Regions from separate parts of the Halobacillus sp. ABH2_015 genome, predicted to be linked through region 2. Evidence: predicted binding sites of a transcription regulator. Region 2 holds the regulator's gene; the other holds the start of a gene.
What was found. The regulator Rex, encoded in region 2, represses fermentation and respiration genes when NADH is low (regulators of the CRP and FNR family bind a similar motif). The targets are predictions, from matches to a motif close to TTGTGAAATATTTCACAA.
Positions count from the first base shown of each region.

Region 1 (12,564 bases), 2.8 Mb from region 2:
TGGAGAGATCCGGAAAGCGGCGTCCTCGTCGGAGGCACGGAATCCCGGACCGATGGGATAACCGCGGGGTGGTAATTGAGGAGAAGGAGTTCTAAATCATGAGAACCTATTGGGATATCTTTATCGCCTTTTTCCGAGTCGGTATGCTCGGTTATGGCGGCGGCCCCGGGTCGATTCCATTGATTCATAAAGAAGTGGTGGACAAATACAAATGGGTAACAGCAGAGGAGTTCGGAGACATCCTGGCGCTCGGCAATACGCTCCCGGGCCCTATTGCAACAAAGCTCGCCGGCTATATCGGCCATCAGGTGAAGGGGATGACAGGGATGCTGATCGGGGTTCTGGCGACGATTATTCCGACCATCCTTCTGATCATCATTCTTTTGACCTCCCTGTCATCCATCAAGCAGTTTGACTGGGTGCAGGGGATGACAGCCGCCGTCATTCCCGTCGTTGGCGTAATGCTGGCGGTATTGACGTGGCAGTTCCTGGAGAAAGCAGGAAAAGGATTGGGGTGGCGGAAAACGGTTATCGCTGCTGTCGTGCTTGTCATCCTGATGGAAGTGCTCTCCATCCACCCGGGCATCATTATCGGAGCCCTGTTAGTATTTGCCCTTGTGAAAAAAGATAAGCAGAAAGCGAAGGAGGCGGGAGCTTCATGATGATTTACTGGCAGCTTTTTCTCGCCTTCTTCATTCCCGGCATTCTCGGTTACGGCGGGGGTCCGGCTTCGATTCCGCTTGTGGAGAATGAAGTGGTCCAGAACTATGAGTGGATGGATGTGCAGGAGTTCAGTGAAGTACTTGCACTCGGGAATTCACTTCCCGGTCCAATTGCGACAAAAATGGCCGGTTATATCGGCTATGAAGTGGCCGGTGTGCCGGGTGCCTTTGTTGCGGTCTTTGCTACGGTGGCCCCGTCCTTGATTTTAATGATCATGCTGCTCGGCCTGTTGTTCAAGTATAAGGATTCACCAAAAGTGAAGCGGATGACGATGTATGTCCGTCCCGTGATTGCCGTACTGCTCGGCGTTATGGCGTGGAGCTTTTTCAAGGAGTCGTTTGAAGGCATCGGCTGGCTGCAGACGGTCATTCTGATTGTGGCCGGCTACGTGCTGATGGAGCGGGTAAAGGTGCATCCCGCTTTCGTGATCGCCGGAGCTTTAGCGTATGGAGGATTTTTCCTTTGAATAGCAATAGAGAGGCCCCTTTTAAGGGGCTTCTTTTCGTCTGTAGAAAAAAGGTTTGTCATTCCGTGTGGTTTGGGACACGTTCCGCTTATCGGTGGGTGCTTGCCGCGGGCACGGCCTCCGCTGACTTGGTCAGGAAAAATCACCTGCCCAAGTGGATCTTCGGGTCGTGCTGTTCCCGCAGGCGTCACCACCGAACGCTCCTCGTGACTCTGCATAACCGCGTTTCCGAGCCTTAAAGAAAAGCAGGATACACTGGGTAACGAGCAGACGGGTCCGCATTCATAAATTCAAAAAAAGCTGCCGAAACGTAGCTCGACAGCCTGAGAAAGTCGAGCGTAGCTTTGCAGATTCAAAAGAAAGGCATGGGCTGCGCTATTTCCGCTTGCTTGGAAAAGAAAAAGTGAAGGAACAGGCGCTGATGACGGCTGCCTGCCGGAATATGAAAAAGCCCCCCAAGGAGCGTTATCCCATCCACTCCTGCGGAAGCTCGGGCGCTCGTCCGCGGAAAGGATGGGATTTCGCTCCTGGCGGTAAGAAAGAAAAAAGCTTGTAAAGAAACAGAGGTTTCTCTACAAGCTGAGAGGTCCTTTAGTAAGGAGCTCTCTTTTTTTATTTTGCAGTTGTTGTCAGTTTAACTTCAATATTGTTGCGAGTCGCACGGGAGTACGGGCACACCTGGTGGGCTTTTTCAACAAGCTCTTCCGCTTCTTCCTGGGAAACGCCTTCGATTTCCACTGCAAGTTCAACAGCAAGACCGAAGCCTTCTCCTTCTTTCCCGATGCTTACGTTGGCTGTAATCGCAGATGTGATTTTTTTCTTCGCCTGAGAGGCAACGAGTTGAAGAGCGCTGTCAAAGCATGCAGAGTAACCGGCTGCAAATAGCTGCTCGGGGTTCGTCGCTCCTTCTTTTCCTGAGCCGCCAAGTTCTTTAGGCATGGATAGATCAAGGTTCAAGGTACCATCACTGGACGTGACCGTACCTTGACGTCCTCCCTGTGCTGTTGCTGCTGCTGTATATAAAGCTTTTTCCATTTTTCTTCACTCCTCATTTAAATTGTGTATAATTAAGTTGTGCACAATTTAATTTATAGCAAAGAGATCAGTTTGTCAACCAGCGGAACTCAAAAACTGGTTTTGTTGTGACAAATGGATGGATTCGCTACATTGAGGGTATAAAGGAGAGATCGATATGGCTGAAGAGCATTTGAAATTGGAAAACCAGATTTGTTTTTCCATTTATGCAGCGGCGCGTGAAATGACGAAAATGTATAAACCCCTGCTTCAAAAGTTGGATGTCACCTATCCGCAGTACTTGGTGCTGCTTGTACTATGGGAAGAGGACAGCATGACGGTGAATGAGCTTGGCAGACGTCTGTATCTGGATTCCGGAACGCTCACACCGATGCTGAAGCGGATGGAAACATCAGGTCTGCTTGAACGGAAACGGTCGCCGGAGGATGAGCGACGGGTGATCGTCACGTTGACTGAGCAGGGAAGAAACGCGGAAAAGGATGCCCGTGACATCCCATTTCAGGTGGTCGACCACCTCGCTATGGATGAAGAAGAGCTAAAGCAGTTCAAAGCTTCGCTCGTGAAGGCTCTTGAACATCTGCATGAAAGAAATGAAACGTCATAAGAAAATCCCCGCTTTCTTAAAGAAGAGCGGGGATTTCTTTTTATACACCGATGAGGGACAAAATGTATGTCGTTACACAGACAACCACCAGCAGGATGAAGCTGTATTTCAGCGTCATCTTGAATAACGTGGACTCCTGGCCGGTCTGCTTAACCGCTGCTGTCGCAATTGCAATGGACTGTGGAGAGATCAGCTTGGCCATCACACCGCCGGCCGTATTCGCTGCCAGGAGCAGTGCCGGATTCGCGGTGATCTGGTCAGCGGTGACTGCCTGTAAGTGACCGAATAAGGCGTTGTTGCTGACGACAGAACCCGTAATGAAAACGCCGATCCAGCCGAGCACAGGACTGACGAGTGGGAACAGGCTTCCCGTTTTGGATAAGGCGAGTCCGATGGTGGAGCTCAGCCCGGCAAAATTGGATAAGTTGGCAAAGCCCATGACGAAGCAGATGGTCAGGATAGGGATCCACAATTCCTGTATCGTCGCTTTCAAGTTTTTCATCCCTTCCGGAAGGGTGATCGCAGAGCTGAACCACCCAGTCAGAAGAACAGCCACCAATATCGCTGTGCCGGTCGCAGAAATAAAATCAAGTTTAAAAATGGCATCAAGCGCGGTTGTTTCCGGCGCAATCGGCGGGGCTTTCTGAATCTGCTGGTGCAGGTATGGAATCGATACCAACCGGGTCGTACCAGCAAGCAGGCCTCCATCATTGAACAGGGCTTTAAAAGCAGGAAGACTCCAGATCGTAATGACGGCCGTTAAGATGTAGAACGGAGACCAGGCTTTAACTATTTCCTTCAGGCTGTACGTTTCGCCGGTCTGAACAGCGGGAGCATCCGCTTCTCTGTGGATCGTTTTCGGCTGCCATTTTCTTAAGAACAGCGCAAGACCAGCCATACTTAAGAGGGCGGCAAGGATGTTGGCAAGTTCAGGTCCGAGAAATAGAATCGTAAACAGCTGGGTGCCTGTGTAAATGCCACTGACGACGAGCAGGGCAGGCAGGGTTTCTTTCACACCTTTCCATCCATTCAGCAAAAAGACGAGCACAAACGGAATGGCAAAGGAGATGGCAGGAAGCAGGTAAGCCAGTGTCCGGGAAAGCTCCATCGTTTCCAGGTTTCCCATCTGGGCACCGACGATGACAGGAATGCCGATCGCTCCGAAGGCACCGGAAGCAGCATTGGCGATCAAGCATAACGCTGCGGCTTTCAACGGGCGGAAGCCTAGTTCCACAAGCAGGGCGGCACTGATGGCAATCGGTACACCGAATCCTGCGGCCCCTTCAAGGAAAGCGTTGAAGCTGAAGCCGATCAGCAGAAGCTGCAGCCGCTGATCCTGAGAGATGTTCGCGATACTGGAACGGATGACCGTGAATTTCCCGGTATGTACAGCAATTTTGTATAACCAGACGGCCATAATGACGATGTAACCGATCGGCCATAGACCGTTCGCTATGCCGTGCAGGGCTGCGGCGAGCGCATTGCCCCATGGCATATCAAACAAGAACACAGCGATACCCAGACTCATGATGAGCGTGAGAAAGGCAGCAAGAATCCCTTTCATACGGAGTCGGGTTAATGCCAAAAAGAAGAAAAAGATGGGGAGAGCGGCTAAAAGCGCGCTCACGCCCAGATTACCAAAAGGATCATACTGTTGGAACCACATGGCAGATCATCTCTTTTCAAAAGAAGTTTAGTTCGTCTGTTTCACATCGAATTGTTCGCTTAGAATATCTTTCAAAACAGTGGCACTGTGATTCAGTTTCCCTTGTTCTTCTTCATTCAGGTTGATTTCCATCACATTACGGATCCCCGTGCGGTTGAGGACAGCTGGAACACCGATATACACGTCATCCACATTGTATTCCCCGTTCAAGTATGCACTGACGGTCATGATGCTGTTTTCGTTGTATAGGATCGCTTTCGTAATGCGGGTCAGACCCATCGCTATGCCGTAATAGGTGGCTCCTTTTTTCTCAATGATCTGATAGGCGGCATCGCGGACATTCACGAAAATTTCGTCGAGATCTTCTTTTGTATAGTTTTCGTGACGTTCGATCAATTCAAGGACTGGAACACCGCCGATGGTCGCGTGGCTCCATACAGGAAGTTCTGTATCGCCGTGTTCGCCGATAATGTTTGCGTGCACGCTGGATGGAGAAACATCGAAGTACTCTCCAAGCAGGTAACGGAACCGGCCGGAATCCAGGATCGTCCCACTTCCAATCACTCGTTCTTTAGGGAGGCCGCTGAATTTCCATGTGGCATAGGTGAGCACATCCACCGGATTGGTGGCCACAAGGAAAATGCCGTCAAATCCGTTGGCCATCACGTCATCTACGATGGATTTGAAAATGACCAGGTTCTTTTTGACGAGGTCGAGACGTGTTTCGCCAGGCTTTTGGTTCGCGCCTGCACAGATGCAGACGATGTCGGCATCACGGCAGTCTTCATACGTTCCATACCATGTTTTCGTCGGATTCGGGGCAAATACTTTTCCGTGGTTCAAATCCATCGCATCGCCCATCGCTTTGTCTTCATTCAGGTCAATGATCACGAATTCCTCGGCTACCGCCTGGTTCAACATCGCAAAAGCGTAGCTGCTTCCGACGGATCCTGCTCCAATTAAAGCGACACGGTTTACATTTTGTTTTGGCATATGAATTCCTCCCTAAAGATAATGAACAAGTTATTGTGAATCATTTCACATTTATATTGTGCAATATTTCCAACATGAAATCAATGAGTTTTGTGAAATAATTCACAATAGGCTTGTCCTGTTTTCATTAAAGCGTTTTCCTGTTCAAAAGTTGGACATATTTGTGTGAGGTCTTGGAGGGAAAGGGAGAGATGTTCCACCCTGCTTCCTATTATAAATGGAAGCAGGGTGGAAAACTATTGAATGGGTGTAAAATGGGCAGATGTGGTCAGTTCGATTTCGTCGCCTTCCAACGCCTCAAAGATATATTCGCTCTCATAGAAGCTTCCACTTCCAATCATGATATTGACTTTAGCTCCTTCATTCACAAAGAAGTTGCCGTTCCCATTCGGGGTTACTTTGTAGCGGGCGGCAGGAATGTCTTTCCCTACAGTGAAGAATCCGGCGGAGAGCGTTTTCGGTTCTTCTTTTAATTCAATGATTTTTCCGGTTACGATGGCCAGTTCTTCCTTCTTCGTATCTATTTCCGCTTCAACAGCATCCAATTCACTGTCCTTGGATTTCTTTGATTCTTCCAGCTTCTTGAGATCTGCCTGAAGTGTATCTTTTTCCGCCACCAGAGCTTCAGCCTCACTTAAATCCTTTTCCAATGCCTTGACCTGTTCATTTATTTCCTCTTTTTTCTCGTCGAGGAGCTCAACATCCTTCTCTAAATCCTTCTGGTCGCCTTGTTTTTGGATGAACCTTTTTTCAACTTTTTCTATTTCCATTGTTACTTCTTCGTACTTCAGCTTTTCTTCATTTAAAGAAATGGTACGGGTGTAGGAACCGATGAAAAATGCAGTAAAGAATATCACCAACGCAGCAGCCGTATGGATCCAGAACATTTTCCTCTTGAAAAATACCGGTTTTTGATCTTCTGTCATTCCATCATTCCTCCCAGAGTATCGTAAGACCACTATATAGGCCGAAAGAGGGGAATATGACCATCTCCTTCCTGGAATCTGTGCTAGGATGAATAATAAGAAGAACGACGGAGAGGGGAATGGGAATGCTGATCCCAAGAGAGGTAGCTCAATCGATTGTTCAGGAAACCGAACCGATCATGAACAAAAATATCAACTTCATGGATGAAAAGGCGAAAATCATCGCCAGTCTTGATAAAAAGCGGATCGGTGATTTTCACGAGGGGGCAGCCAAAGTGCTGGAAACCGGCCATACGTTAGTCATATCGTCGAAAGAAACGTATGAAGGAGCGAAAGCCGGGATCAATCTTCCTGTCCGTCTGCATAAACAGATCGTCGGGGTGATCGGGATCACCGGTGAACCGGAGGAGCTCAGCCAGCAGGGCGCGCTGCTTCAAAAAATGACGGAAATCCTCATTAAGGAAGCGTATCTTGATGAGCAGGTGGAGCTGGAGACGCAGGCAAGGGAAACGTTTGTGAACGAATGGATCCGCAATCAGTATCAGGATGAAAAGCTGTTTGCGACAAGGGGATGGATGTTCGGCATCAACATTTATAAACCCCGGGTGGCTGTGCTGCTGGAGCTCAGCGGTTTTCAGGATTACTGGTATGACAAATTGGGATCCCCTCTCGGAGATGTCAATGATGAAGTGCAGATGCAGCGGTACCGGAGAAACGTAGAAAAGCTGATCCACCGCCACTTTCCGGACTACAATGAACATGTACTGATCCCGGATGGCAGTTCCCGCTATATGATCCTGCTGTCTGTGAACGAACATAAAGATCCGCTCTACCAAAAAGCAAGAGTCAATGCACGGGTACGGGAAATCCAGGAAGCGCTGCTGAAGACGTATGAACAGGAGAGCTCTGGCGGTGTCGGCAGCCTGTGCCGGACCCCCGGTGCGATGTGGAAATCGGTGGAAGAGGCCGACCGTGCGCTCCGCTATGCATCTGATCACCATCAACCGCTTTATTTCTATGAAGATTTAGGCGTGGAGTCACTCATGTATGATGTGCCTGAATCCGTACGTCGTGATTTCATTATAAGAAAGCTCCAGCCCGAAGACCTCGGGTCCATTCCAGACTGGCAGCATACCCTGGAGACATTTTATCAACAAAAGGGTTCGATTAAAGCGACCTCAGAGGTACTTCACATTCATAAAAACACGCTTCAGTACCGGTTGAAGAAAATTAAGGATGTGACCGGTTACGATCCCCGTGATATCAATGATTCGACATTACTGCAGATGGCGCTTGCCTTCCATAAAATCACCTGAAAGAGAAGCGGATTGAGCTTCTCTTTTGTTCTATATACCAAAACAAATCCGTGAAAACGTTTGTATTATTGGTGTTTGTAACATGGAAAGCATCCCTTATTTCCCTTATGATAGCGTTAACATCATTTTTGGAGGGGACAAAATGACTCAAACGGCTGTCGATCAAATTAAACAGAACCTTTATGACGTATATGGAAAGGGAAAAGGAGAGCGTCTTTACAGGAAAACGCTTGATATTATAGATAATTATAAGCAGAAGCCCCAGGCGAAGGACTGGGTGGATGAACGCGATGTGATGCTGATTACGTACGGAGACTCCATCAAGCAGGAGGGGGAAAATCCGCTCACAACGCTGAAACAGTTTCTGCAGGAGTATGTCGGGCAGACCATCAATTCCGTACACATTCTCCCGTTTTACCCGTTCACATCGGATGACGGTTTTTCTGTCCAGGATTATCTGGAGGTCAACCCGGAGCTTGGTGACTGGGATAATGTGCACGAATTGTCCGAGGATTACGACTTGATGTTTGATGCGGTCATCAACCACATTTCAAGAAAAAGTAATTGGTTCCAAAATTACCTAAAAGGGGAAGAGGAATACCAGGATTACTTTGTGGAATCCGATCCTTCGCTTGATTATAGTTCGGTTGTCCGTCCGCGGGCTCTACCACTCTTAACAAAAGTGGAGCACGCCGAAGGGGCAAAATATGTCTGGACCACGTTCAGTGATGATCAGATCGATTTGAATTATGAGAGTGAGGCGTTATTCGCAGAAGTGCTTCAAATTCTTGCCGCATACGTCCAGCATGGCGCGCGCTATCTGCGTCTGGATGCGATCGGCTTTTTGTGGAAGCAGCTTGGCACAACGAGCATCCACCTTGAGGAAACGCACAAAATCGTTCAAGTGATGCGCCACGTCCTGGAGGAAATTTCCCCGGGTACAATCGTGATTACGGAAACCAATGTGCCGCACAAAGATAACATCAGCTACTTCGGGAGCGGACACAATGAAGCGCACATGGTCTATCAATTCCCACTGCCGCCATTGACACTGCACTCGTTTGTTTCCGGAAATGCCCGCCATCTTTCCGAGTGGGCTGATGCGTTGGAAGACACGAGCGATCATACGTCATTCTTCAATTTCCTGGCTTCCCACGACGGCGTCGGACTCCGTCCTGTGGAAGGGATTTTAAATGAAGGGGAAGTACAGAGTCTTGCTGATCGTGCGAAGGAACAGGGAGGATTCGTTTCCTACAAAGATAATGGAGACGGTACAAAGAGTCCATATGAACTGAATATCAACTATTTAAGTGCATTGACGAAGCCGGAAGAGACGCCTCACGATGCGGTCGACCGTTTCCTTGCTGCGCAGACGATCCTTCTTTCTGTCAAAGGTGTTCCCGGCATTTACGTGCACAGTCTGCTCGGGTCACTGAATGACTTGGCAGGAGTCGAAGCGACAGGAAGGAACCGTTCCATTAATCGTGAGAAGCTGGAGGCAGACAAGCTTAAGAAAGACCTCGATACGGAAGGAACTTTGCGAAACCGGGTATTTACGACGTTTATGGACAGAATCGAACTTCGCAAACAGCAGAAAGCCTTCCACCCGAACGCCAAGCAGGAAGTGCTGTTCCTGGATGACCGGTTGTTTACAATCGTCCGCGGTGGTGAACTTGTTTCGATTGTTAACGTCTCTGAAGAAGCTGTGGAAGTGGATACGGAAGAGTTTCAGGCTCCATTGCAGTCAGAAGCGTTTGTTGATGCTTTAAGCGGAGTGTCCTACACGACGGAAGAAAAAATAACGGTCCAGCCTTACGGAGCGCTGTGGCTGAAGGCGGGAGAACAATGAAAATCATTGTAGCGCCGGATTCTTTTAAAGGATCGATGAGCAGTGCAGAAGCCTGCGAAGCGGTGAAGCAGGGACTTAAAGCAAGTGACTCTACGGTTGATGTTCAGTCCATTCCGATGGCGGACGGTGGTGAAGGGACCGTTGAAGCTTTGATGCAGATGTTTGACGGGGAACTGATTGAAGAGACGGTTCATGATCCATTAGGAAGAAAAATAACCGCCTCTTATGGATGGATTCCGGAGGAGCGGATGGCTGTGATTGAAACAGCTTCCGCTTCCGGTCTTCCTCTTTTGAATGACGAAGAAAAGAACCCTCTTCAAGCGTCCACCTACGGGACCGGGGAACTGGCGAAGGCGGCGATTGAAAAAGGAGCAGAAACGATCATCCTCGGCCTTGGCGGCAGTGCCACCGTTGATGCCGGAAGCGGATTTTTCCAGGCGTTAGGCGTTCAGTATGTCGATGAGGACGGAAATGAGCTGGACATGAATGGCAGGGAGCTTGGAAAAGTAGCGGACGTCAAGACAGACGCCTTCAAGCAGAGGGTGAAAGGTGTGGAATGGCGGATTGCCTCAGATGTCTCCAACCCGCTGCTTGGAAAAGAAGGAGCGGTGATGATTTTCGGCCCGCAGAAAGGTGCAGACGAATCGTGCCTGGCCGAACTCGAGGACGGCATGACGAGGTATGCAGCTGTGATCGAACAGCACACCGGAAGGATCGTCCGTGAAAAGGATGGGAGCGGTGCGGCCGGAGGCTTCGGTTTTTCTTTATTCAGTTTGCTGGATGATTACCATGTGGAGAGCGGCTTTGAAATGATTGCTGAACTCGGAAAGCTGGAAGAGCAGATTGCCGGAGCGGATCTTGTGATCACCGGAGAAGGGAAAGTCGATGCCCAGTCGCTGTACGGCAAAGGGCCGATCGGTCTTTCGAGACTGGCGAAAAAGCATCATGTGCCGTGTGTCGCTTTTGCCGGCATGATGGAAGGAGACTTGTCCGAAGCAGAGAAGGAAGGGCTTCTGGCCGTGCTTCCGATCGTCGACAAACCGATGACACTAAAGGAAGCTGTCAGACAGGGACCTGAACTGTTGAAGCAGGCGGCCCGCCGGTTTATGGATGTCTATACGTTAGATCAACGAAATGGGGAGAGGACAAAATGAGCAGTTTTACAGTCATTGATTACATCATTTTTGTCGTATATGTACTTGGAACCGCTTTTATCGGAGCGGCCTTCGGAAAAAACCAGAAGTCGACAAAAGATTATTTTCTTGGTGGGAGAAGCATCCCGTGGTGGGCGATCGGTCTGTCGGTCATGGCGACTCAGGCCAGTGCCATCACGTTTATCGGGGCCCCGGGATGGGGCTATGACGGAGGGCTGACGCGGATCATCACGTTCATCAACGTGCCGCTTGCCATGGCCTTCCTCATTGCGACGATCGTTCCGTTCTTCTATAAAACGGAAGTCTATACGGCCTATGAATATCTGGAACGCCGGTTTGATGTGAAAACGCGTACATTAACAGCTGGATTGTTCCTGATTGCCCGTGGTCTTGCTACAGGGGTCGTCCTGTATGCGCCGGCGCTTGTGTTGTCGGTCATTACTGGTGTTGACGTCAACATCATGATCATCCTCATGGCCGTAATCGCTGTTTCCTATACCGTCCTTGGCGGTATCAGCGCCGTCATCTGGACGGACGTCATTCAGATGGTCGTTCTCTGGATCGGTGCGGGGCTGAGTGTCTTCATCATCTTCCAGGATGTTCCCGGCGGATGGGGAGAAGTCATGTCGACAGCGTCCCAGACGGGCATGCTTGAGTCGATCGATTTCTCTACAGATTTGAGTGTGGAATACAGCATATGGGCCGGAGTGATCGGTGGTTTCTTCCTGCATGCGGCCTATTTTGGTACCGATCAAAGTCAGATCCAGCGTGTGCTGACGAGTAAATCGATTCGTGAAAGTAAGCTGTCTCTTGTACTTAGTGGTGTCCTGTTGATTCCACAGATGCTGTTGTTCCTGCTCATTGGTGTACTGTTGTACATTTTCTATCAATATGCTGGAGATCCGAACATCAATAACCTGAACGAATTGTTCCCGCGTTTTGTTGTGAATGAGCTTCCGGTCGGTATTTCCGGATTGATCATTGCCGGAGTATTCGCTGCAGCGATGTCCAGCCTGGACTCTGCGCTGAACTCCTTGTCTGCTGTATCTGTGCGTGACTTTTACAGCAAATTCATGAAGAAAAACCAGTCCGAAGAACATTACTTGAAAGCGTCCCGTTATGCAACGGTATTCTGGGGCATTTATGCAACGATCTTCGCCTTCTTTGCCGGCAACCTCGGACCGGTAATTGAAGCGGTCAACCAGATTGGTTCCTACTTCTACGGAGCCCTGCTCGGTGTGTTCATCCTTGCGATCTTTACGAAGCGTGTCAATGGAACAGGCGCCTTTGCCGGTGTCATTGCCGGAATGCTTGCCGTCTGGGCCGTGAACGCTTTTGCGGACATTTCCTGGCTGTACAATAACCTTGTCGGTGCGGTAATCGCAGTTGCGGCCGGGTATGCCGTCAGCCTGTTATCGAAAGCGCCTCCAAAGGAAAAGCTGGAAGGACTGACGATCGATCGGACAAAGAAAAACGTCCAGGAAACCCTGCAGGGACGGGCGGAAGCAGCCGCAGCCGTCGAGGAAATCGAGGAAGAGAAGAAAACGAAAAAATGGCCGATCTATCTTGTGGTATATTTCTTCGTCGTCTTTGCCTTCCTGATGTATCTGCAGAATTTATAAGGAGGACAATCCATGACTCACTACCTTCAACCTGTCATTGAAAAAGAGGAAGCCGTCAAAAAAATGGCCGGGCAGCTTCACACCGGCATATGGAAGAAACTCAGAAACACGAAACAGCTGACATCCATGGAGCAGGTATACATCCCCTTTTACTGCTTTGATTATAAGGCGGTCACTCACTCGCTTCCAGACGGTCTGGAAGGACGGATG
Region 1 covers NZ_JBSWUG010000002.1:2,892,494-2,905,057, reverse strand. The annotation lists gene ggt (gamma-glutamyltransferase) at 1-75, shown strand, start outside; gene ACXAD6_RS15220 (chromate transporter) at 99-662, shown strand; gene ACXAD6_RS15215 (chromate transporter) at 662-1,189, shown strand; partial or broken gene ACXAD6_RS15210 (transposase) at 1,467-1,745, shown strand; gene ACXAD6_RS15205 (organic hydroperoxide resistance protein) at 1,802-2,224, opposite strand; gene ACXAD6_RS15200 (MarR family winged helix-turn-helix transcriptional regulator) at 2,382-2,828, shown strand; gene ACXAD6_RS15195 (L-lactate permease) at 2,869-4,494, opposite strand; gene ACXAD6_RS15190 (L-lactate dehydrogenase) at 4,522-5,487, opposite strand; gene ACXAD6_RS15185 (hypothetical protein) at 5,724-6,413, opposite strand; gene ACXAD6_RS15180 (CdaR family transcriptional regulator) at 6,539-7,729, shown strand; gene ACXAD6_RS15175 (sugar phosphorylase) at 7,872-9,578, shown strand; gene ACXAD6_RS15170 (glycerate kinase) at 9,575-10,732, shown strand; gene ACXAD6_RS15165 (sodium:solute symporter family protein) at 10,729-12,354, shown strand; gene ACXAD6_RS15160 (hypothetical protein) at 12,367-12,564, shown strand, end outside.
Region 1: a site for Rex is predicted at 5,578-5,595, ahead of ACXAD6_RS15190 (L-lactate dehydrogenase). Genes of this name have one in related genera too.

Region 2 (11,080 bases):
GATCCGCTACAACCGCTTCAGTCGTCAAGAACATAGCGGCTACGGATGCTGCGTTTTGAAGCGCTGAACGAGTTACTTTGGTTGGGTCAACGATACCCTGCTCAACCATGTTTACCCATTCGCCTGTGGCTGCGTTGAAGCCTACGCCGACTTCTTCGCCTTTCAGACGCTCAACGATGATGGATCCTTCAAGACCCGCGTTGTGAACGATCTGGCGGACCGGCTCTTCAAGCGCACGGAGAACGATGCTTGCACCTGTCGCTTCGTCGTCGACAAGGCCAAGGCCTTCGACAGAGTTGATGATGTTGACAAGCGCTGTACCACCACCGGCAACGATGCCTTCTTCTACAGCTGCTCGAGTAGAGTTCAAGGCGTCTTCGATGCGTAGTTTACGCTCTTTCAATTCTGTTTCTGTAGCAGCGCCGACTTTGATGACAGCTACGCCGCCGGAAAGTTTTGCAAGGCGCTCCTGCAGTTTTTCCTTGTCGAATTCAGAAGTCGTTTCTTCTGCCTGGGCACGGATTTGAGCGACACGGGAAGAGATCTGCTCAGGGTTTCCGGCACCTTCGACGATGGTTGTGTTTTCTTTTGTGATGACCGCTTTGGATGCGCGTCCAAGCTGATCGATGGTTGTATTCTTCAATTCAAGACCAAGATCTTCTGTGATGACCTGGCCGCCCGTAAGTGTCGCAATGTCTTCAAGCATCGCTTTACGACGATCACCGAAGCCTGGAGCCTTAACAGCTACCGCGTTGAATGTACCGCGCAGCTTGTTCACTACAAGTGTAGCAAGTGCTTCGCCTTCAACGTCTTCAGAGATCAATAGAAGCGGCTTGGACTGCTGAACCACTTGCTCAAGGACAGGAAGAACTTCCTGGATGTTGTTGATCTTCTTATCTGTAATTAAGATGTAAGGATCTTCAAGAACCGCTTCCATCTTATCCTGGTCAGTGACCATGTAAGGAGAAGCATAGCCGCGGTCGAACTGCATACCTTCAACCACTTCAAGCTCGGTGTTGAAGCCTTTGGATTCTTCAATCGTGATAACACCGTCGTTACCTACGCGCTCCATAGCTTCAGCAATCAACTGGCCGACTTCGTTGTCAGCAGCAGAGATGCTTGCGACCTGCGCGATGGAATCGCGGCCTTCGATCGGCTTGGATATTTTGCGAAGCTCTTCCGTTGCTACAGCTGTCGCTTTCTCGATTCCTTTACGGATACCGACAGGGTTCGCACCGGATGTTACGTTTTTAAGACCTTCACGGATCATCGCCTGAGCAAGAACCGTTGCTGTCGTCGTACCGTCACCGGCAACGTCGTTGGTTTTGGAAGCAACTTCAGATACAAGCTGAGCACCCATGTTTTCGAAGTGGTCTTCCAGCTCGATCTCTTTTGCGATCGTTACACCATCATTAGTAATGAGTGGAGAACCGAATTTTTTATCAAGAACGACGTTACGTCCTTTTGGTCCGAGTGTAACTTTAACAGCATTTGCTAATGTATCTACACCACGCAGCATAGAGCGGCGTGCGTCTTCACTAAATTTGATTTCTTTAGCCATTTAAAATGCCCTCCTCATTAATATCGTATGTTTAAGTATTTTGAAGAATTTACTGAATGACAGCAAGTACGTCGGATTCGCGGAGAATCAAGTATTCACTGCCTTCATACTTCACTTCGGTACCTGCGAATTTGGAGTAGATCACGCGGTCGCCGGTTGCGACTTCAAGTGCTACTTTCTCGCCGTGTTCGGTTACGCGGCCGTTACCGACAGCAACAACTTTACCTTCCAGCGGCTTTTCCTTCGCAGAATCCGGAAGTACGATTCCGCTTGCAGTAGTCTGCTCTTCTTCAACAAGTTCAATGACAATACGATCACCAAGTGGCTTTAACAATTAGGACACCCTCCTTGATATGGTTGTTCAGATTTTAGTCGTTTATTAGCACTCGACATAGGTGAGTGCTAACACAATTCTTATCATAATCAATTCACTACTGTTTTTCAAGTAGAAACTCTAGAAATTTATCCAAGTTTTTCGACAAAAATCGCACGTTCCTGCGTATCGCTTACGTGTGGTTTTGAAACTGTGATAAAATACATAAAGTATGTAGTGCAGGAAGTGTTCCTGCTGCTGAATAAAAGGAGTCGTAAACGTATGCCCAAACGATATTGGTATATCATTTTAACTTATGTAGTGACACAGCTTTCCACAGTTGTATTCGCTCCGCTTCTGATGGCTGCGGGACTTGAGCAGTTTGACGCGATTGCCATCTGGTCTGTTGTCAGCTTTACGATCGCGACATTGATCATTCTGCTGCTGCTCCGTCCGGAAAGACAGAATACGTACGCACGCGATGAAAAAGCCGGTGCCGGAAAAGTCATTCTCTGGTCGATCGCCGGGGTGTTTCTCGCTTTATTCGCACAGGCGATTGCCGCCACCATTGAACGTGAGGTGTTCGGTGTGCCGGCCGGTTCGGAAAATACGATGGGCTTGATGGAAATTGCCCGGGAAGCCCCGCTTTTCATTTTACTCCCTGTTGTATTCGCTCCGATTACAGAAGAGATTATTTTTCGTAAAATTATTTTTGGAGAAATTTACAAACGCACGAACTTCCTGCTTGCGGTTCTTGTTTCCGCGCTTGTATTCGGTGCGTTCCACTTCGACTTTAAGCACATGTTAGTCTACTTCTCCATGGGTGTGGTATTCGCCTTCCTTTACGTCAAAACAAAACGAATTATTACACCAATCGTGGCTCATATGGCGATGAACTCGTTTGTTGTCGCAACCCAGTACTTTTTGACAGAGGAAGATATCCGCCGGATGCAGGAGCAGATCGAGACGATCTTCATTGGAGGGTTATTCTAAACTTATGAAAACATCTCCATTATTCATGGCGCTGCTGTATTTTTCCTTAGGGATTGCCTTTACGTATATTGCCGCTCAGGCAGCGGCTGAAACGATCTGGAATGCAACGACGATCATTTTGTCGCTTGTCGCCACCTTTAACATTGCCGTGGCCGTTCGTTTATACAACCTTCATAACAAAATTAAGAATACGAAGAAATAAGAAAAACGCAGGCGTGATGCCTGCGTTTTTTTATGTTTATTAAGGTGGCCGTGCCTGCGGGCAGGCATCCACCGATAAGCGGAACACGACCATCCACATACGTTCCAAGTGAGAACAAGCCCTTTATTTATGCTTCCTTTTCATCCTCATCCGGAACGCCCTTCAGAATAAAGGAAAACGGCAGCGCAATCAGCAGCACAACCGCCGACACGAGGAAAGCTTCATTTAATGTCTGCAGGGTGGCCGCCTGCATATCAATATCTCCTCCTGCGGAAATCTGCGCCCGGCGGACTTCATAATAAATAGAGAAAAAGACGATACCGAGCGAGGAGGAAATCTGCCGGATGATGTTGTTCATCGCACTTCCCTGTGCGACCAGATGCTCAGGAATGGCGTTCATTCCGGACGTTGTCGCCGGCATGTTCCCCATCCCCATGCCGAGACCGCGAACCGTGTTCAAGGCGAGAATCATCCAGTATGGGGTGGAAAGCTTCAGCATCCCAAGACCCAGTGTCGCCAGGGCCATAATCGCAAGACCCGGCGGAACGACGTACTTCGGTCCCTTTTTATCAAGTATCCGTCCGCCGATCGACATGAACACCCCGCTCGCCGCGGCTGCCGGCAGGAACAACAGTCCTGTCATGACTTCATTCAAGCCGTAGACATTTTGAATGAGCAGCGGCAGCAGGAAAATTCCTGAGAATAATCCAATCGATGCAGCCGAGGTGACAAGGATGGACACGGAATAGGTCGGCACCTTGAAGACCGATAAATTGAGAAGCGGGTCGTCCTGACGGTTTTCGTAAAAAACAAACAGGACGATTGCCAGTAAGCCGACCACCACGAGCGTCAGGTTCAGCGGATCCATCAATTTATCCAGTGTCCGCCCCCGTCCGAGCGCAAACAACACGGATCCGATACCTAAGGTAATGATAAGAAACCCGACAAGGTCGAACTTTTTCTCCGGATGCGTTTCCGTCCGCTCCAGAAACTTCGCGGATAGAATCAGCCCCGTCAGTCCGAATGGAATGTTAAAGGCAAACAGCCACGGCCAGTCCACATACTGGATCAGCAGCCCCCCGACGGTCGGGCCGATCGCCGGAGCGACCATCGCCGCAACCCCGTATACACCGACGGCCAGTCCGCGCTCATGTCTCGGAAACGAGTTGAAAATGAGCGCCATGGCGATCGGCAGCATCAAGCCCCCGGCCATTCCTTGAATCGCCCGGGAGATGATCACCATACTGAGCGTGGAGGAAAAGAATCCGGATAACGACCCAAGGATGAAAATAAACAAACCGGTCAGGTAGACTTTCTTTTTCCCGAACCGGTCTCCGAAATAGCCCGTCAGCGGCATCGTCATCCCCATGGCGACCATGAAGATCGTTAAAATCCACCCGACGGCTACGGCGTTGGAATCAAAGATTTCAATGAACCGCGGTAAAATCGGGTTCAGCATACTATTATTTAAGATGACGGTAAACGTTCCAAACAAAACCGATATGACGACAAGCCATTTATTCGGCAGTTTACTCATAGATGTCCCTCACTTTCTGTCGATTCGTACACTATTATCTACTATACCACCTCGCAGCCGGATTAACCCTTCCATCGGCCGTTCCAGTTTGTTTTTCATCAAATAAGCGGTGTAAGCGTTCCCTTATGTTTCCAGTCTTTAACCCCTGGGTACCATACAACCAGACGAATAAAGGAGGAAGATCATATGGGACGTTTAAACAATAAAACGGCAGTCGTTACAGGAGCCGCGACAGGAATCGGGAAAGCTACCGTGAAGCTTTTTGCCCAGGAGGGCGCCCGCGTCATCTGTGCTGACGTCGATGAAGAGGATGTCCGCAAAACTGTGGAGGAAATCAACATCCATGGCGGGCAGGCGGAATCCTACGCCCTGGATGTATCCGAGCAGGAAAGTGTCCGCGTCTTTGCCAATTATGTAGAGGAAACGTACGGAACGATTGATGTGCTTTTCAACAACGCCGGTGTCGATGAAGAAGGCGGCAAGGTGCACGAATATCCGGTCGATTTGTTCGACCAGATCATTTCTGTCGACCTCCGCGGCACCTTTTTAGTCAGTAAATATCTACTTCCGCTTATGTTCGAAAATGGTGGCTCGATCATCAATACATCATCCATGTCGGGACAGGCGGCTGACCTGGATCGTTCCGGCTACAACGCAGCCAAGGGCGGAATCACCAATTTCACCCGGGCCATGGCGATTGATTACGCACGTCAGGGCATCCGCGTGAATGCCGTATCCCCCGGAACGATTGAAACGCCGCTCGTTGATGAACTTGCCGGTACGAAAAAAGAAGAGGAAGGTCGTGAGTTCCGGGAGGCGCAGAAATGGGTAACACCGATGGGCCGGTTAGGAAAGCCGGAGGAAATCGCCTCCGCCGCCCTTTTCCTCGCTTCTGAGGAAAGCTCGTTCATTACCGGTGAGGATCTTACTGTGGACGGCGGACTGACCGCCTACACGTGGCCGGGTAAAATGCTGATGGACAACAGCTGGAAAGAAACGACGAAGTAATAAAAAAGACTTAGAGCAGACGACGCTCTAAGTCTTTTTTATGCTTCATCCAGCGGCTCATCCTCCATCAGCGGATAATGCTTCAGGAAGTAAACGAGTGCCTGCAGTTCAATCGCAAGGTCGATATGATGCACCCGCACGCGCGATGGAACGCTGATCCGCGCCGGCGTGAAATTGAGAATTCCGCTCACACCCGCTTCTACAAGGCGTTCGGCAATGCCCTGGGCGGCAGATGCCGGTACTGTTAAGATGGCCACCTCAAGGTCACCGAGCTGGTTTTCCAAGTCGTCGATGTGGTGCACTTCGACACCGCCGACTTCCGTACCGACCCGCTCCTCGTTGGCATCAAAAGCCATTTCGATTTTCGTATTGTTGTTTTTCGTAAAATTATAATTCAGAAAAGCCGTTCCCAGATTCCCTACACCAATCAGGGCGACCTTCGTCGTTTCATCCTGATCGAGCGTCTTTCTGAAGAAGGACAGCAGGTATTCCACGTTGTAGCCGTAGCCCTTCTTCCCGAGTGCTCCGAAGTAGGAAAAGTCCCGGCGGATCGTAGCGGAGTCGACTTTCACCGCCTCACTCAGCTCTTTCGATGATACACGCAGCTTTCCCTGACTGTGCAGGTTATTCAAGAAGCGGTAATACAGCGGCAGCCGCTTGGCTGTCGCCTGTGGAATTTTTGCTTGTTCCATATCCATGGCTCCGACCTCCTTTACCGATCCGTTCGTTTATAGTCGCCATTTTTGCCACCGGTCTTCTCCGACAAATACGTCGGTCCGATGACCATCCCTTTATCAACGGCTTTACACATGTCATAAACTGTAAGAGCAGCAGCAGATGCAGCCGTGAGCGCTTCCATTTCCACACCCGTGCTTCCCTTCGTCCTGGCGGAAACCTCGATGATCAAACGCGGTTTCTCTCCATCAAGCTCCCAGTCAAAGGAGATATCGACACCCTTCAACGGCAGAGGGTGACACATCGGAATCCAATCCGGGGTTTTTTTGGCTGCCATGATCCCGGCTACCTGGGCTACAGACAGAACGTCCCCTTTTTCCATCGTCCGCTCTGTAATTTTATGATAAATCTCTTTGTTCACTTCTACACTTGTGAAGGCGACCGCTGTCCTTACGGTATCTTCCTTGCCGGATATATCCACCATCCGGGCACGGCCCTCTTCATTGAAATGACTAAATTCCGCCATTGGCACGTTCCCCTTTTTCTACATGGTTCTGATTGAAACACTACTCTTATTCTACCAAAAAATCAATCCGGAGTCGTCAACGATCGCTTTTCACACGGGGCATTCTGTTGCTAGCAGGTATCCGTATAAGATACACTTAGTTCATCGAGGTGAAACGACATGATTCTCATGCAGCTGAATCAACTGACGAAGCGTTTCGGCGCCGAGTTGATTTTAACGAATATTAAATTGGAAGTACAAAAGAATGACCGGCTTGCCATCGTCGGCCGGAACGGGGCAGGAAAATCGACCCTGTTGAAGATTATGGCCGGAGAGATGAGCTACGATTCCGGAGATATGTTCAAACCGAAAGATGCATCGGTCGGATACCTGGAGCAGCATACAGGTCTGCAGTCCGAAAAGTCGATCTGGGACGAGATGGAGCAGGTTTTTGACCACTTGAAATCACTGGAGAAAGAACTCCGTTCCATGGAAGTGCAGATGGCCGATCCCGCCCTGGTGGAAGATCAGACCCGCTATCAGCAGCTGCTGAAGGACTACGACCGGAAGCAGGAGCAGTTCAAGACTGCCGGCGGCTACCACTATGAAGCCGATATCCGGGCTGTATTGAACGGACTTAACTTCAAGGATTTTGACTGGACTACACCGATTTCTACATTAAGTGGCGGTCAGAAAACACGGCTGGCACTCGGGAAACTGCTGTTGACCAGTCCCGATCTTTTGATTCTTGATGAGCCGACCAACCACCTGGACATTGATACGCTGAGCTGGCTGGAAAACTACCTTCAGGGCTATCCCGGTGCTGTGGTCATCGTCTCGCACGACCGCTACTTCCTGGATAAAATCGTCGATACCGTATACGAGATCGCTTTTCAATCATCGAAAAAATATCATGGCAACTACAGCGATTATTTAAAGAAAAAGGAAGCCGACTTCGAACAGGAAATGAAACGCTTTGAAAAGCAGCAGGAAGAAATCAAACGGATGGAGGACTTCATCCAGAAGAACCTTGTCCGGGCCACAACGAGTAAACGGGCGCAGAGCCGCCGCAAGCAGCTCGAGAAAATGGATAAGCTCGACAAACCAAAAGAAGACAACCTGTCAGCGAAGTTCAGTTTCCAGGCTGCGAGAAGAAGCGGCAATGATGTGCTGAAGCTGAGAGACTATGCCTTCCGCTATTCGGACAGCTCGTCCTATTTATTCGATAACCTGACGCTTGATCTGAACCGCGGGGACTCTGTAGCACTCGTCGGACCGAACGGGGTCGGAAAAACGACCCTTCTGAAGACGCTTGTCGGTGAACTGGAAGGGACGAAAGGGAAAAAACTCCTTGGCACAAACGTCCAGATCGGCTATTATGACCAGGAACAGCTCAAACTTCAGTCTAAGAAAACGGTGCTGAATGAGCTGTGGGACGATTACCCGATGAAAAATGAAAGAGATATCCGGACGATTCTCGGCAACTTCCTGTTTTCCGGGGAGGACGTGCTGAAGCCGGTCTCCGCATTGAGTGGTGGGGAAAAAGCACGATTGTCCCTCGCCAAGCTGATGATGCAGGAAGCCAATTTCCTCATTCTCGACGAGCCGACCAACCATCTGGACCTGGACAGTAAAGAAGTCCTGGAAGCGGCACTCGTCGATTATCCAGGCACTCTGCTGTTCGTTTCCCACGACCGTTATTTCATCAACAAGATTGCCGATCAAATCGTAGAAATGAAGCCGGAGAACACACGCCTGTTCCTCGGGGACTATGACTATTATGTGGAGAAGAAGCAGGAAGAATACGAACTGCAGCAGTTGGAAGAAGCCGAACGTGCCCAGGAAAAACCGGCGGAAAAGCAGGCGCCTCCGAAAAACAGCTTTGAAGAGGATAAAGCTGCGAAGCGTGAGGAACGCCGGAAAAACCGCCGGATTGCTGAAATCGAAAAGGAAATCGAAGAAGTAGAAGCTGTATTGGAAGAAAACGAAGAACTGCTCTGTGATCCGGATATTTACCAGGACCACGAACGCTCTCTTGAGATTACGGAAGACAATAAAGAAAAGAATGCTCGTTTAGAAGCTTTAATGGAAGAATGGGAAGCTCTTCATGAGTAAACAAGAAAGCCGGCGCTTAAGCGCCGGCTTTTTTTTAGACTATAAAAAAGGAACGGTCTTTTTTATGAACTGCCGAGAAAATTCCCGACAACCTGCGATCCTTCTCATAACCCTGTGAACCACTATTCAATATCCACAAAGTTTTCAACAGATCCACACGCGTAATTACAGTTCTCAACAGGGTTATTCACATTATCCACAGAAAAACCCGTACTTATCCACGTATAATGGTAACGTTTTCTTTCCAATATCTACTTGCCCACAGCCTTTTACTGGAAAAAGAACTTATACACATGTGGATAACTGAACAAAAGAAGGCTCCCCTTTAGGAAGGAGAGCCTGTTTTCCTTGCTCCGTACCTTTCAAGATCGAGCCCGGGGTTGGCATTCAAATCCCAGCCGGAACGATGGCCTTGATTGAAAGCTACGGCACCAGCTGCTGCAATCATTGCTGCATTATCCGTACACAAATGAAGGGGCGGAATCAGCAGTTCTGCCTCACTGTTCTGGAATTTTTCCTCCAACGCTTTTCTTAACCCTTTGTTGGCGGCCACCCCACCAGCAACGATCATCTGTTTCACACCGTATTCCTCCGCAGCCCGGAGAGCTTTCGTAGATAAAACATCGACAACACTTGCCTGGAAGCTGGCCGCAACGTCCTCGGCCTTTAACTCTTCCCCACGCTGCTTCGCCTTATGAAGACGGTTGATGACAGCTGACTTCAATCCACTGAAGCTGAAGTCGTAGGAACTCTCCTCGAGCCATGCCCGTGGAAAATCAATCGTTTCTTCCCCTTCATGAGCGAGACGGTCGATATGCGGCCCACCTGGATAGGGAAGTTTCAGCGTCCGGGCCACTTTGTCATAGGCTTCTCCTGCGGCATCATCGCGCGTTTCCCCAATAATCTCAAACGAACCGTGCTCGCGCATCAGTACGAGCTCTGTGTGTCCACCGGAAACGACGAGCGCCAGCAGTGGAAACTGAAATTCTTTTTCCAGACGGTTCGCATAGATATGGCCGGCGATATGATGCACACCAACGAGTGGCTTCTGCTTGGCAAAAGCTATCGACTTCGCGGCGTTCACACCGACTAATAACGCGCCGACCAGCCCCGGTCCTTCTGTCACAGCAATCGCATCCATATCATCAATCGTCATACCCGACTCATCCAGTGCCTGCTGAAGCGTGAGGGTCATCTGCTCAATATGATGCCTTGACGCGATTTCCGGGACGACGCCGCCAAAGCGCTTATGACTTTCTATTTGTGAGGCAACGACGTTTGTAATCAGTTCGGTTTCATTTTTCACGACAGCGACGGCTGTTTCATCACAACTCGTTTCAATTGCAAGAATGTATTGATCTTCGTTCATTTTAATCCCACCCACATAACGAGCGCATCTTCTCCATTGTCTGTATAATACCTCTTCCGTACACCACCGGGAACAAGACCGAATTTCCGGTATAGATGCTGGGCAGCCATGTTGGAGACACGGACTTCAAGGGAAAGCTGTACAGCTCCCCGCTCGACGGCTTCCCGGCACGTATGCCCGAAGAGCAGTTCCCCGTACTTGTATCCACGGTACTCAGGAAGAATGGCAATGTTGGTTATATGCGCTTCATCGATAATTAACCACAATCCACAATATCCGATGATTTTCTCATCCTCTTCCACAACATAGTAGAAGGAGTATGGATTGTCGGTCATTTCTTTTTCAAATGTTTCCTGTGACCACGGCACAGCAAAAGATGCTTTCTCCACCTGCATCACAGCTTCGACATCGTCAATGGTCATTCGCCGGACGGACGCCATTTTACTTGTTCTCCTGCTGGGCCAGCCATTTGGCCTCTGCTTCAGGAAGGCGGAGATAATTCGGGACAAGGTCATGCAGCGGCCCCGGTTCCTTGTCAGCTCCAGCAGCTGCGACCAGGGAAGGTCTCGCGAACTGGTAAGGTGCGGCCGGAATGACAGCCTGGTCACCGAGCACTTCAAGGATCCGTTCCTTATGCACAGCTGTATCCTGGCTGATAAACAGCACCTTTTCTCCCTGCTCTTTCAGCTCCTGAAGCCAGTCCTCCATCAGCAGGTTGCGCTCCTCTTTCACTAGGTTCATCTCTCTGTCATACAACCCGGCATACACTAAACCGCGCCGGGCATCGAAAAACGGGCTGATA
Region 2 covers NZ_JBSWUG010000002.1:126,255-137,334, reverse strand. The annotation lists gene groL (chaperonin GroEL) at 1-1,561, opposite strand, end outside; gene groES (co-chaperone GroES) at 1,611-1,895, opposite strand; gene ACXAD6_RS00825 (lysostaphin resistance A-like protein) at 2,157-2,867, shown strand; gene ACXAD6_RS00820 (YdiK family protein) at 2,872-3,069, shown strand; gene ACXAD6_RS00815 (MDR family MFS transporter) at 3,197-4,606, opposite strand; gene ACXAD6_RS00810 (SDR family oxidoreductase) at 4,793-5,614, shown strand; gene ACXAD6_RS00805 (redox-sensing transcriptional repressor Rex) at 5,653-6,312, opposite strand; gene moaC (cyclic pyranopterin monophosphate synthase MoaC) at 6,327-6,815, opposite strand; gene ACXAD6_RS00795 (ABC-F family ATP-binding cassette domain-containing protein) at 6,975-8,909, shown strand; gene tsaD (tRNA (adenosine(37)-N6)-threonylcarbamoyltransferase complex transferase subunit TsaD) at 9,235-10,278, opposite strand; gene rimI (ribosomal protein S18-alanine N-acetyltransferase) at 10,275-10,718, opposite strand; gene tsaB (tRNA (adenosine(37)-N6)-threonylcarbamoyltransferase complex dimerization subunit type 1 TsaB) at 10,720-11,080, opposite strand, start outside.